2 regions of the Novosphingobium sp. NFX11 genome follow, and region 2 is predicted to be linked to the other one. Evidence: riboswitches for the same ligand, from Rfam matches in the RefSeq annotation. Region 2 holds a riboswitch; the other holds the start of a gene.

Region 1 (7,115 bases), on a different replicon from region 2:
CCGCCTCGGCCTCCGTTATCGCGGGCCAGACGGCCGCCTCAAGCTCCGTACCCATCCCGTGCACGAGATGGTCCGCCCGAGACACCGCGCCGCTCATGTCAGAACGCGCGCGACAGCGTCGCCACCACCGCCCGGCCGCCGCCGATGTAATAGGCGGGTGCAGAGCCGGAGATCACCGTGCCGCCCCGACCCACCGTGTCCTGCGTGTTGCTGCTGACCGAGTACACGCCCGAAAGCACGCGCGGATTGGTCACGTTTATCGCGTTGACCCGCAAGTCCATGCGCTGCGCATCGATCAGCCCGGCCAGATGCACACCGATCGCTAGGTCGAGCGTCGCATAGCCCTTGATGCTCTCGTCGTTCATGAACGACGAATATTGCCGCCCAACGTACTTGAGCGCGGTGCTGCCGAACAGGCGCCCGTCGTCATAGGTGCTGCCCACGGCAAACTGGAACTCGGGGCTCGAAACCGCGCGCTTGCCCTTCGTCGGCAGATAGTCGCCGCCGATGGCCAGGTCGTCGTCCTGCCGCGTGTGCAGATATTCGCCCGAGGCGTAGATGCTGACGCCCTTGGCCGGGCGATAGTCGATCTCGGCATCGAGGCCGTAGCTGGTCTGACTGCCGCCATTGACCGTAGAATTGACCAGCGCCCCGCCGCTATTGATCACCGTCGCCACCTGCCGGTTGCGGAAGTGATAATGGAACGCGGTCAGCGAGAACGACAGGCTCGGCCCGATATAGCGATAGCCCAGTTCCTCGGAAACCGAGTACTCGTTCTTGAGGTTCGAAGTCCCCTGCTGCACCACCTCGCCGCCGTAGTAGCTGTTGTAGAGCGCGAACTCGTTAGGCGTGCGGAAGTTCGTGGTCACGTTGGCGAACAGCTGCTGCCGCTCGTCCAGCTTGTAGTGCACCGACGCGCGCGGGAGCGCCGCGAAGCTGTCGGTATGCACCTTGTCCTGCGGCCCCGGCAGATGGTTGCGGCCATTGCGCAGCAAATCCACGCCCTTGAAGCCCACATCGACGGTCAGGCGCGGCGTGACGGTCACGCTGTCGGCGACGAAGAAGCCCTTGGTCACCGTGACCGTACGCGCGTTCTCGTAAGCGAGCAGGCGGCCGTCCGCAGTGCGGATCGCCTTGCTCGGATAGCCCCACTTGTCGAAGGGCTGCCCCTCCGCGCCGATCGAGGTGTAGGTCTGCTGTACCCGGTCGGTGCCGTAGTCGAACCAGAGCCCCGCCGTGATCGTGTGCGCGCCGGCCTCCAGCGTCAGCTTGCTGACGTTGCCAGTGCGCATCTGCTTGCCGGTCCAGTTCCCCATCACCGTGCGTAGGCCGTCCACCGCTCCCGGCAGTTCCACCGGCTGCGTCAGTTCCTCGGTGCCGAGGTAATTGCCGGTCGTGGTCAACTGCGTCCCGTAAGGCGCGTTGCCGTAGCCGAACTGGAGATACGTGGTGCTGTCGAGCGTCAGACCGCTGCCGAAGTTCAGATGCACCGGCGCGGAGGCGTAGAGGTTACGGAACGGCGCGCGGTAAAGGCGCCAGTACCCGGTATCGCCTTCGGTATACTTCGTGCTGTAATTGAAACCGCGACCGTAAGCGCGCCAATCGGCCAGCGTCGGCGCCGGATAGCCCGAAGTCTCGGCCTCGTTGAACGACAGGGCCAGACTGGCGCGGTTGCCCTCGCCCCATTCGGCGAGCAGCTTGGCGTCGATGTGCTGGCGCTTGTCGAAGCCTGGCCCCCGCCAGTTGTCGGCGCGGTTGTTGGAGTACGACACGAAGGCCTTGAGCCCGGTATTGCCGATCTCGCCGGTATCGAAGCGCACGAAAGCGCGCCGCTCGTCGAACGAGCCGATCGACAGGTTGACCAGTCCGCCCATGCGCTCCTTCGGGTCATCCAGCGTCAGCGACAACAGGCCGCCTGCCGCCGCGACGACCGGCGCATCGATGTCCGCCCCGCCCTGCACGAGCCTGACCTGACGCACGTTCTCGGCATCGGCGAACTGCGAAGGATAGGCGTTGTAATAGCCGATGTCGTTCTGCGGCGCCCCTTCCATCAGCACGCCGATCTGGTCCTGCCCCAGCCCGCGCAGTGTCAGGCTGGAACTGGCCGAGAGCCCGTAAGGGTCGCTCATCGATACATTGGCGCCGGGTAGCAGGTTCACCAACTGGAAGGCGTTGAATGTCGGTGCCTGCTTGACGATGAACTCGGACGAGATCGCGCTGACCGCCTTGGGTTCGGTCTGGTCGGGCAGCAGGCCCTCGGGGTCGGCATGACCGATGACCTGGATCGGCGAGGCATCGGCCTCGTCAGCCAGCGCCGGAGCCGCCGCGAACAGGGCCGGGAATGCCAGCGCCGCGCCACAGAGATACGAAAAATTGCCCGTCATAGTCTCGCGTCCACTCCACTCGGAGGGATAACGGACTTGCCGCCAACCCTCCCTACGCCGGTGTCAACCGGATCAGGTTCAGCGGGTCGTGGTCTGCTGACCACCTCTCAGCCGCGCATGAGCGGCCCCCGGGGATGGAGCGCGCCTTAGGCGCTTCGACGCGAAGTGGGAAGCGATATTATTACAGGTTGGAGTCAGGGGCTGCCGTGAAAGAAAGCGTCTGAACGGATAAGGCTGCGGCAGCACGGCCCGCCATCTTGCCAAGCGTCGTGGCCGCAAGCAGACCGTTACCGGCAAGGTAGCCATAGGACGCGTCGCCGGACAGGCCCCGCGCCGCGCCTCCGCCTGCGAAGAGGTTGGGAAACGCCGTCCCGTCCTCGTGCAGCACGCGCGTCCGGCTGTCGATCACCAGCCCACCCTGGGTGTGAAACAGCGCGCCCGTCACTTTGGCAGCATAGTATGGACCCGCCAGAACCTGCGAAGCGGCGAACGATCGCCCGAAGGCGTCCTCCCGCTCGCCCCGCGCGATCGCCGCGACCTCGGCACAAGTGCCCTCCAGTGCTGCGACGGGCACCCTGATCGCCTCGGCCAGCGCAGGCAGGGTGGGTGCGCTCACCACCGCACCGGCGCGCAAAGCGTCCCGGTAATCGTCGAAATCACTCATCAATACATGCAGCCGCTCGTCGAAGATCGACCAGCCGACACGCCCCGGCTGCGCATTGAGTTTGGCCGCCTGTTCGGAATAGCCGGCGGATCTCGTCGGAGAAGCGGCGCCCCTCGACGTTGACCTGAAAGCCACCTTCCATGATCAGCGGCCACAGGATCGGCACAGCATGGCCCACTGCCAGTCCGCCATGGCCTTGGTACGCGGTCATGTCGGCTACCGCGGCGCCCATCTCCAGCCCCCAGCGGATGGCATCGCCCTTGTTGCCGGGATGGCCGTGGAACGTCGCCTCCGCCATGTCGGGGATGAACCGCGCGACCATCTCCGCATTGCCCGCGAAGCCCGAACAGGCGAGGATAAGTGCATCGCAGGTGACGATTTCCGCGCTGCCGTCGGGGCGTGTGTAGCGCACCGCGGTGACGCGGTCGCCGTCATGCAGCAATTCTTCCACGGTCGCTTCGGTGAGGATGGGTATCTGCGCCTCCCCACAAGCCGCTTCGAGCGCCGCCATCAACTCGCCCCCCGTCCGGTTCGGCGTGCCGTACATGCGGCGCACGCTATGCCCGGGGTAGAGAAACCCGTCGACGAGATCGAGCGGCACTCCATGACAATCGCGCAGCCACGCGATCGTCTCGACCGATTCCCTTGCGACGTGCAGCGCGAGTTCGCCATCCACGCGTCCCTTGGTCTTGGCCACCATGTCGGCGGCGAAGATTTCGGGCGTATCGACGATCCCTGCGGTTTCCTGCTCGGGCGTGCCGCTGGCCGGGATCAGGCCCGTCGACATCGCGGTGGAGCCCGAAGGCGAGGCGTCGCGCTCCAGCACGAGGACCTCGCTCCCGGCGTCGTGCGCAGCGAGCGCGGCGGTCAGGCCGGTGCCGCCGGCGCCGACGATGACGATGGGAAAGTGCATTGCGTCGCTCATGATCGAAACCTGTCCGCGAGAAGGGCTTGCCCATGAGGATGTGCAAGCGGCCCGATCACGAATGGAGAAGCAAGGCGCTCCCTGTCCTGCCCCCTCTTCGCGCCTTTTCAACAGACGAACATCGCCGCCTGCCCGGAAAATTCACTGCGCGAACATTCACGAACGAAGCGGGTCAAGCATGCGCGGCCGGGCGCTAGCCTCGAAGCAAAGGCCTGCCGCGATGGGGACGTAAAGACCATGCCCGCTCACGATACCACTGCCCTTCGGACCGCGTTCGTCACCGGCAGTTCGAGAGGGATCGGGAAGGCGCTGGCGCAAGCGCTGCTCGACCGGGGTATCAACGTCTACGTATCCTCTTCCGATGGCGAGGATGCCCGCCACACGGCCCGGCACCTGCACCAGGATCGCGCCCGCGCCGAAGGCGGCGCCTGCGATGTCACGAGTGCCGATGCGGTACGCGCGGCATGGGACGATGCCTGCGAACGGTTCGGCGGTATCGATATCTGGATCAACAATGCCGGGCTGGCGCTCGGCGGCGGGCTGGTCGACATGCCCGAAACCGAAGTGAGCCGAATGCTCGACATCAACGTCATGGGACTGGTGCATGGCTGCCAGACGGCGATCCGCGGATGGCGCGCAGCCGGCAGGCAGGGGGCGCTCTACAACATGCTGGGGGCAGGGGCGGACGGCACGCTGATGCCCTTCATGAACGGCTATGCCACCACCAAGGCCGCCGTTACCTACCTTACCCGCTCTCTGGCCGAGGAGATGAAGCATAGCCCAAGCCTCGCCCACCCCATCGTCGTCGGCGCAATCAGCCCCGGCCTCGTCATCACGGAGGGCTTCCTGCGCGAACACGCAAAGCTGGATGCCGAGGGCGCGCGCGCCCGTCGTGACTGGGTAAATCTCATTGCCGACCACCCGGAGACGATCGGCCGGTGGGCCGCCCGCATTGTCGATACGAACACCCGCAACGGCCGGATCTTCACGTGGCTGACGCCGCGCAAGATCCGTGACCGCCGCAAGGGCAAGCCGCGCGACGTGCTTGCGCGTTATTTCCCGGTGGAGCCTTCCTGACCACCTCCATCGATCGCCTCAAGCACGATATTGGGCAGCATCGCATTGTCCCAGACCGGCTTTGCGGGCGGACGTTCGCCAGTGCGCAGGATCACCAGCTGGTGCGATGGTACAATGTAGACCACCTGATTGCCATTGCCGTCGAACAGGAACAGGTCCGCAGCCGCATAAGGCGCGGAGTGATAGGACCGACCGAAAGGGACTTGCGGGTTGGCCGGCCCTCGCCATTCGACATAAGGACTGCCGATATAGCCGCCGAGCCCCGCGTGCGGGTTCTGCTCCGTCGGCGTGACCATGGCCTTGACGAAACCCTCCGGCAAAAGCCGCCTGCCTTCCCAAACCCCGTCGCGGACGAGCAGGATACCCAGCCGCAGATAGCTCTCGGCAGGCAGCAAGGCGCAGCAGCCAGAATGCGGCGTGCCGTCCGGGCGGTTCATCCAGATCCGTCCGCCCCGCGCGCCGATCGGTGCCAGCACTTCGCGCGCGATCCATTGCTCGAACGGAATGCCGGTAGCCCGCTCGATCAGGGGAGCGACGAGTTCGCCGTTGGCGTTGGAGTATTCGTAGCGGTTCTCCGGCACATCGACGAGCGGGTACTCGTCGATGATGATGCGATCGTGATAGGGGTGAAGGTAGGCACGGTTGAGGATGTCGCCGGGATTGGGCGCGGCACCTTGCGGAAGCAGGCCCGATCGCATCCCGAGCACTTGCCGGATGGTGATCGCCGCGCGCGGTGTCCCCTGCCATTCGGTAATGAAGTCCGCCATCGGCTGGTCGAGCGACGCGATCTTGCCGGCCACGATGGCCCGCCCAACGGCGATGACCGCCAGAGGCTTGGACAGCGACTTGGAGATGATCGGCGTATCTTCATGCGTATCGCCGAAATAGTCCTGCTCGACCAGAGCGCCCTTGTGCCAGACCATGAACGCCGAACTGTTGCCCGATGCAGCATAATCCCTCGCCTTCGCCAGTGCGGCAGGTGCAATGGAGTGCCCCGCTGGTAGCGGGCGCCATTTGCGGACACCGTCCAGCGGCCCCAGCGTATCGTAGGCCGCTATCCCCGTTTCTCCGGTCACGTACTGCTGATAACGCCGCATGTAGAGCGCCTCCGCGTCCCGAGGGGACATCTCCGCAGCCGTCTTGGGAGACGGGCGAGAAGTCAAGGCGCACCCCGTCAGGCATAAAGCCGCCATGCTGGACAGCAGAGTGGCAGGCAACGCAAGTCTCATCGCGGATTTCCCCAAGGCGAAGGCTGCACACTGCCGCGACGGAGGGCTCCGGCGAATGCCTGCTCCCATCACTATTCATCTGCTGAACAGACACGATCATAACGCGCGCCATTTTACCGGCTTGGCGTCAATCCTGCGGCCTGGAGGCCAGATGACACGACAGCCAGAAGGCATGAACACTTCGCTCACCCCCGTTCTGAAACAGCGGGGCCGTGCCTCGGTCGATTTCCTCGTGCATTTCGGGCGCGGATCGCAGGCCGTGCGCGCGCAAGGCGATCGCGAAATTGCCGCCGCCGTTCCAGACCCCTCCTCGCTCCCTGACGACCTCGACGAGCGCGGCCGGTGGATGGAAGACGCCATGGCCGCGAGCCGCCCCTGGCGCGTATCTCAGGCGGTGGGCGAATGGCATTCCACGATGCACGGGCTGATCGCACGCGAGGCTTTCGAGGAAATCCTGCCCGACCTCCAACCCGTGATTACCCACTTCCAGACAAATGGCCCGGCCACGCTCGAACCTGCTGCTCCGGACGAGGCCGCGCCGTTCTATTGGCAAGGCGTAAACTTCCACCGCACTGCTGGCGGGTGGGACGATCACCCCCTGCAGGGATACATCCACGGCGAAATCGTCCATCGCCGACTGGTCGAGGCGATGTTCCCCGGCGGCATTTTCCTCCAGCGCCGCGCGATCGCCGGGATGCCTCCGCGTGACGACTATGCGCGCATCCTCGACATGGGCGCATCGACAGGCCACTTCACCGCCGCACTGCAGGAAACCTACCCTTCGGCGCAAATCACCGGAGTGGACCTGTCCCTGCGCGCACTAGAGCACGCGCAGC
Region 2 (7,115 bases):
CGGTCTACAATGCCAAGGGCGGCTGGGACAGCGTCAACACCTCGCTGCTGATGGCCTATGATCTCTCCGGCGACGTGCGCGACGGTGGGCTTTCGGTGTTCGGGGTGGCGAACTATTCGCGCATGCTGAACGACGGCAAGGACACGCCGTTCACCTCGCTGCGGGGCAGCGCGAACCAGTGGGTCCTGGGCGCGGGCGTGGCCTATACGTTCTGATGCGGGGAGCCTTCGACGGCTTCGATCACCTTTCGGCGCAAGTCAGGCAGCACTTCCGCTTCGAACCACGGGTGCTTCGCCATCCACAGCCGGCTGCGCCACGCCGGATGAGGGAGCGGGAACAGCCCATCCGGCGCCTCGCGCCACCGTCGCACCGTTTCGGTGAGGTTGGGCGCGAAGCCGCGCGGCAGGTAGCGTTTCTGGGCGTACTGCCCCACCAGCAGGGTCAGGCGCCGCTGCGGCAGTTCGGCCAGCAGCGGCGCGTGCCAGCGCGGGGCGCATTCGGGGCGAGGGGCTTGTCGCCGCCGCTCGCCTTGCCCGGATAGCAGAAGCCGGAGGGCATCTGCGCGACTTTCGCGGTGTCGTAGAACATGGCCTTGTCGAGCCCCAGCCAGCCGCGCAGCCGGTCGCCGCTGTCGTCGTCCCAGCCTATGCCGCTGGCATGGACCTTGCTGCCCGGCGCCTGCCCGATAATGAGCAGGCGCGCGGACGGGCTGGCCGCGACGAACGGGCGCGGCTCGAAGCCCAGCGCCGTCTCGCACAGGCGGCAGGCGCGGATTTCGCCGAGCAGGGTGTCGAGGGTCGCGGAGGCCATCTACCGCAGATGGCCACCTTCCTTGCCTGAGACAAGGCGTGCCCTGTTACCCCGCCTTGTCGAGAGCGGCGATGGGGTCCTTGGCGATCTGCGGATAATACGTCTCGAGCATGGCGTGCCAGTCCGCCGGAAGGTCTTCGAAGCGCTTCACCTTGCCGCCGTTGCCGAACAGATTGAGCGTACCGGGGCGATCGCCCATCCGCAGCCATTCCGGCCAGCTGCGCACGTCGTTGGACTGCACCCGCGTGTCGACGTTGGTGACCGCCGGGTCCAGCACCAGCGCGCTCGGCGCGGACAGGGTGCTCACTTCGTTCAGATAGGACACCGAGCCGTCGGGAGCGGTCACTCTGGCGTGCGAGCGGTCGCGCACCGCGATCTCGCCGGTGCGCAAGGTGAAGGGCACGGCGGGGGTGTGGACGTGCTCGAAGCGGGGCGTACCCGGGACGTCGGGAATGTCGATCTCGTTGGTCGCCGAAACCCGCACGCGCGTGGGGATCGGGCCGCGACCGCCGACTTTCACGGTCTCTCCCGTGATCGGGTTGCGGAGGTCGGTGAGGCGACGGCCGGTGTCGATATCGACGCGGAAGCTGATCTCCAGGTCGATCAGCTCGAAACTGCCGTCGGCGTTGTGCGTGATGCGCTGGATCGATCCGAGATTGATCGCATAGACCGGGATCAGGTCGCCGCCCGTCGCGGCCATGTACGGACCCTTGATCCACGAGAAGACGAGGCCGTCGTCCGTGCGATAGCGCAGCTTGCGATAGATCAGCGAGGCATCGGCCGCATTGGCGGGATCGAGCAGGCGCTTCTTCGGCGTTGCGGCCGCCGCCGGAAGCGAGGCTGCGGCAAGCGCGGTGGCGCCCAGTCCCAAGGCGGTTCGTCGGTTCAGTTTTGCCGCGTCGTTCTGGTCGATCATTTTACACTCCCCTTACTGCGATCGAGAAAGTTGATCGTTATCGGAGGAGCAACAAGCATGCGGCATGGGATTGATCGCGTCTCGGATAGCGATGGGCTCAGCCCGCCACGCGCATCTCCATGAGGGACGAGGAGTAAGGCACGATGAGGCTCTTCGCGCGGTCCCAGGCGCCGCGCAGCCAGGTGTCCTGCACGGCCGGATCGGGTGGGAGGATCACCGGCATCGTCTCTCGCCCCTCTGCTCTCAGTGCCGCGTTCGCTTCGCAGGCGAGGAGGGCGAAGGAGGGATCTCGCTGTCCTTCCATACCGCCGCCATGGCGAAGACCGGTAGGTCGGCGCAGGCGAACCAGCACTGGCGGCGCTTGCCATCCGTGGGCGAGGGGCGGCCCCACTCCATGAAGGCGGTGGCGGGCACCAGGCAGCGGAACTCGCTGTTGCGCAAGTTGCCGATCCAGAACGGGCTGTCGAGGTTGCGCACCGTCAGGATGCCGCGCTGCTCGTGCACCGAGGGCGGCGGCGGTACGCCCCAGAGGCGCGGGATCATCCGGCGCGGGGTGCGATAGTGCGGCCTCGGCCCGGCGATCGCCTCTCGCCCAGCCGTGATGACCGGCGCGAACTGCCCGGGCGCGACGTGGCCGCCGTCCCACGGGTCATTGCCGGATTCGGCCCCGAAGGAGCGTGCGACATGCGGCGCGGGCGCGTCGAGGCGATAGAGCATCGGCATGGGCTCAAGCCTCTAGACCCCGCCGATACGCGCGTCTATCACTGCGCCGTCCCCGGGGAGCCAGCAAGTGGCTGAGAGTTGTGGGTATGCTCCACAAGACCCGTCGAACCTGAACCCGTTAGTACGGGCGGAGGAAGTGGAGCGTCGGGTTTGAGCATGTTTCAACGCCCGCAATGCGTCTCTTTTTTCGTCCCATGGAGAAAAAGAGAGGCAATCCATGGCAGACATCAATTCCAAGCTCGAGATCGGCGTGACCACCGGCCCCATCCGTGGATCGAGGAAGATCCACGTCGGCCCGCTGGGCGTGGCGATGCGCGAAATCCACCTCGAACCCGGCAGCGGCGAGGCACCGGTGCGGGTCTACGACACCTCCGGCCCTTATACCGATCCCGATGTCACGATCGACATTTCGGCGGGCCTCGCCCCCAAGCGCCGCGAATGGATCACGGCGCGCGGCGACGTGGAGGATTACGCCGCGCGCGAGGTGAAGCCCGAGGACAACGGCCTCAAGGGGCCTGACCGTTCGGCAGGGGTTCCGGCCTTCCCCAACGTCGTCAGGCGGCCCTTGCGCGCGAAGGCGGGCATGAACGTCAGCCAGATGCACTACGCCCGGCGCGGGATCATCACGCCGGAGATGGAATATGTGGCCGAGCGCGAGAACCTCGGCCGCGCCATGCTCAGGGAATACGTGCGCGACGGGCAGGACTGGGGCGCATCGATCCCGGACTACGTGACGCCCGAGTTCGTGCGCGAGGAAGTCGCGCGCGGCCGCGCCATCATCCCCTCCAACATCAATCACCCCGAAAGCGAGCCGATGGCGATCGGGCGCAATTTCCTTGTCAAGATCAACGCCAACATCGGCAACTCTGCCGTCGCGTCGGACGTGGCGAACGAGGTCGACAAGATGGTCTGGTCGATCCGCTGGGGCGCCGACACCGTCATGGACCTTTCGACCGGGCGCAACATCCACGACACGCGCGAATGGATCATCCGAAACTCGCCCGTGCCGATCGGCACCGTGCCGATCTATCAGGCGCTGGAGAAAGTCGGCGGCATTGCCGAGGACCTGACCTGGGAAGTCTTCCGCGACACCCTGATCGAACAGGCCGAGCAGGGCGTCGATTACTTCACCATCCACGCCGGGGTTCGCCTGCCCTTCGTGCCGCTGGCGGCGAAGCGCGTCACCGGCATCGTCAGCCGCGGCGGCTCGATCATGGCCAAGTGGTGCCTGGCGCATCACAAGGAATCGTTCCTCTACGAACGCTTCGACGAAATCACCGAGATCATGAAGGCCTACGACGTCGCCTACTCGCTGGGCGATGGCCTGCGCCCCGGCTCGATCGCGGATGCCAACGACGAGGCGCAGTTCGCCGAACTCTACACGCTGGGGGAACTGACGAAGCGCGCCTGGGAGCAGGACGTGCAGGTCATGATCGAGGGGCCGGGCCATGTGCCGATGCACAAAGTCAAGGAGAACATGGAAAAGCAGCTGGCCGCCTGCGGCGAGGCGCCGTTCTATACCCTCGGTCCGCTCGTCACCGACATCGCTCCAGGCTACGATCACATCACCAGCGGCATCGGTGCCGCGATGATCGGCTGGTACGGCACGGCGATGCTCTGCTACGTGACGCCCAAGGAGCACCTCGGCCTGCCCGACCGCGATGACGTGAAAGTCGGCGTGGTTACTTACAAGCTGGCCGCCCATGCCGCCGATCTGGCGAAGGGCCACCCGGCGGCCAAGGTCCGCGACGATGCATTGTCCCGCGCCCGTTTCGAGTTCCGCTGGCGCGACCAGTTCAACCTGTCTCTCGATCCCGACACGGCGGAGCAGTACCACGACCAGACGCTGCCTGCGGAGGGCGCGAAGTCGGCGCATTTCTGCTCGATGTGCGGGCCGAAGTTCTGCTCGATGAAGATCAGCCAGGAAGTGCGCGAGTTCGCCGCGAAGCAGAACCAGCCGGTTGAAACCTTCGTCGCCGCCGAAGAGGCGGAGGCCGGCATGGCCGAGATGAGCAAGGTGTTCCGCGAAACCGGCAGCGAACTCTACATGGGGGCAGGCGGGCGCGAGCACGACTGACTCTGCGAACGAGTTGGATCTAAACCTTCTTTGTCATCCCCGCGAAGGCGGGGACCCATCTGACGGGCGTGCAACATGAAACGTCAGGAGATGGGTTCCCGCCTTCGCGGGAATGACGGAGGAGTGGGGAGGCACGGCTCACCGCTTGCGCACGAACTCCGCGCGCAGGACGAGGCCTTTGATGCCGGGGTAGCGGCAATCGATTTCCTGCGCGTCACCGGTCAGGCGGATCGCGGGGATCACCGTCCCGCGCTTCAGCGTCTGGCCTGCGCCCTTGACGTCGAGGTCCTTGATCAGCGTCACCGAATCGCCGTCGGCGAGCACATTGCCGACCGCGTCGCGGACTTCCACGGCATCGGCCGCCGCGCGCTTCGCCGTCAGTTCCGAGGCGGGCAGCCATTCACCGCTGTCCTCGTCGTAGACATAATCCTCGTCGTCGTCTGCCATGACCTATTTCTCCTGATGCCTCGCGCCCTTGGCAGCGCGACGCGCGTTTGACCAGCAGCATGCCGCCTTCGCAGCATCGAGCGCCGGTGCTACGCTGCCTCTTCCCAAGGAGGGCCACGCATGCGCAACCCGACCACCGACTGGATGAAACTCGCCCACGACAGCTACTGGCTCTGGGCGGAATCGCTCATGGTCATGGGCATGCGCACCAGCGACATGATGACCGGCAAGGGCAGCGACCGCGAGAACGCGCTGATGGTCTCGGAAAAGGTCAGGGCCGCCGCCGAAGTGGGCATGATGCTGGCGACGTCGAGTGCATCTCCGAAGACCGCCGGAAAGGCCGTGCGCCATTACCGCCGCAAGGTCACCGCAAACCGTAAACGCCTCGCCCGGAAGAAATCATGAGTGTTCACATCGGCATTGGCGGCTGGACTTATGAACCATGGCGCGGGCTGTTCTATCCCAAGGGCCTCACCCAGTCGCGCGAACTGGCCTACGTCGGCGAACACCTGACCGGCACCGAGATCAACGCCACCTTCTATCGCGGCCAAAGTGCCGCCAGCTTTGCCAAGTGGCGCGACGCGGTGCCCGGCGGCTTCCGCTTCGCGCTCAAGGGCAGCCGGTACTGCACCAACCGCAAGGACTTGTCCGAGGCGGGCGAGAGCGTGGCGCGGTTCATGGCGCAGGGGCTGGTCGAACTGGGCGACAAGCTCGGCCCGATCAACTGGCAGCTTGCCGCCACCAAGAAGTTCGATGCGGCCGAGATCGCCGCCTTCCTCGCCCTGCTGCCCGCCAGCCACGAGGGCCTGACGGTGCGCCACGCGATCGAGGCAAGGCACGAGAGTTTCGACGATTCGGCCTTCTTCGACTTGTGCCGCAAGGCCGGGGTAGCGGTGGTGCTGGCCGATTCGCCCAAATATGCAGTGCTGGATGCGACGGACTGCGCTCCGTTCGTCTACGCCCGCCTGCAGAACGCGCAAAGCGAACTGGAACAGGGCTATCCGGACGAAGACCTCGACACATGGGCAAAGCGTGTCGGCGACTGGACCGGACAAGGCCGCGAAGCATTTGTCTTTTTCATCAATGGCGCGAAGGAGCGGGCGCCTGCTGCGGCAATGAAGCTGATCGAGAAAGTCGGGCGCTGAGGATGCTGCAGGGTGCGACGCCGACAGTCCCGGGAGCGCGAGGGTAATAACCCTCGCATTTTCTTACCCTTGGCATCTTTGTCGATCGCCCCGGCAACCTGAGCGATTGCGATCCGTTTCGGCTATCATGAAACGGATTGCCGCGCTCGCCGCTCTCGTCCTGTTGCCCCTCGCCGCCTGCTCGTCCGGGCCGGAGGAGCCGAGTGTCACCGCTTCCGCGAGCGAGGAGGCTCTGGCCGGCGAGGCCGCGCCTTCGGAGGCTGCGCCCGCCGTCACTCCCGCGAGCGACCCTAAAGTGCTTGGCCTGGAGGGGCTGGGTGACCTGAAGATCGGTCAGCCGGTACCCAAGGGCAGTTCCTGGGCGTCACGCGGCGCACAGGAAAGCGACAGTTGCACAGCGATCAGCTCGCCTGACTACCCCGGTGTCTATGCCATCGTCACCGAGGGCAAGGTGCGCCGCATCACGCTGGGCGCGAATTCCACCGTCAAGCTGGCCGAGGGTATCGGCGTCGGCGCGACCGAGGGCGACGTGAAGAAGTGGTTCGCCGGTTTCCGCGAGGAACCGCACAAGTACGAGGCGGCGCCCGCCAAGTACCTGACCGCTCCCAATGCCCGCCCCGGAGAATCGGCGCTGCGCTTCGAGATCAAGTCTGACGGCAAGGTCGGCCTGATCCATGTCGGCGAGATGCCGGTGCTGGCCTATGTGGAAGGCTGTGGCTGAGGGGTTTCCCGGGTCGTGCCGCCGGGCATGGTCGGGCGATGAACCACTACCTGCTTATCTATCATCTCGCGCCCGGTTACCTCGAGCGCCGGGCCGAATTTCGCGCCGCGCATCTGGACCTCGCATGGCAGGCGGCCGAGCGCGGCGAACTGTTGCTTGGCGGCGCGGTCGAGGATCCGCTCGATACGGCGATGCTGCTGTTCGCCGGCGAGGGGCCGGAAGCTGCGGAGGCTTTCGCCGAGGTCGACCCTTATGTGACCGAGGGCTTGGTCGAGC

The links. Region 2 has a riboswitch for thiamine pyrophosphate ahead of thiC (phosphomethylpyrimidine synthase ThiC). Riboswitches for the same ligand answer to the same signal wherever they lie in the genome.
Region 1: it holds a riboswitch for thiamine pyrophosphate, as region 2 does, so the genes downstream of both, KZO24_RS19335 (TonB-dependent receptor) here and thiC (phosphomethylpyrimidine synthase ThiC) in region 2, are expected to answer to the same signal.

What each region holds. Positions count from the first base shown of each region.
Region 1 is NZ_CP080385.1:327,172-334,286, reverse strand. It holds partial or broken gene KZO24_RS19340 (phosphotransferase enzyme family protein) at 1-97, opposite strand, end outside; gene KZO24_RS19335 (TonB-dependent receptor) at 99-2,384, opposite strand; TPP riboswitch at 2,417-2,525, opposite strand; gene KZO24_RS19330 (FAD-binding protein) at 2,566-3,048, opposite strand; gene KZO24_RS19325 (FAD-dependent oxidoreductase) at 3,041-3,973, opposite strand; gene KZO24_RS19320 (SDR family oxidoreductase) at 4,211-5,050, shown strand; gene KZO24_RS19315 (serine hydrolase domain-containing protein) at 5,026-6,147, opposite strand; gene KZO24_RS19310 (class I SAM-dependent methyltransferase) at 6,431-7,115, shown strand, end outside.
Region 2 is NZ_CP080384.1:2,235,485-2,242,599, reverse strand. It holds gene KZO24_RS11435 (MipA/OmpV family protein) at 1-215, shown strand, start outside; partial or broken gene KZO24_RS11430 (uracil-DNA glycosylase family protein) at 203-810, opposite strand; gene KZO24_RS11425 (DUF1838 family protein) at 857-1,726, opposite strand; gene KZO24_RS11420 (SOS response-associated peptidase family protein) at 1,970-2,449, opposite strand; TPP riboswitch at 2,493-2,603, shown strand; gene thiC (phosphomethylpyrimidine synthase ThiC) at 2,667-4,526, shown strand; gene KZO24_RS11410 (alkylphosphonate utilization protein) at 4,665-4,973, opposite strand; gene KZO24_RS11405 (hypothetical protein) at 5,094-5,378, shown strand; gene KZO24_RS11400 (DUF72 domain-containing protein) at 5,375-6,118, shown strand; gene KZO24_RS11395 (hypothetical protein) at 6,246-6,839, shown strand; gene KZO24_RS11390 (YciI-like protein) at 6,878-7,115, shown strand, end outside.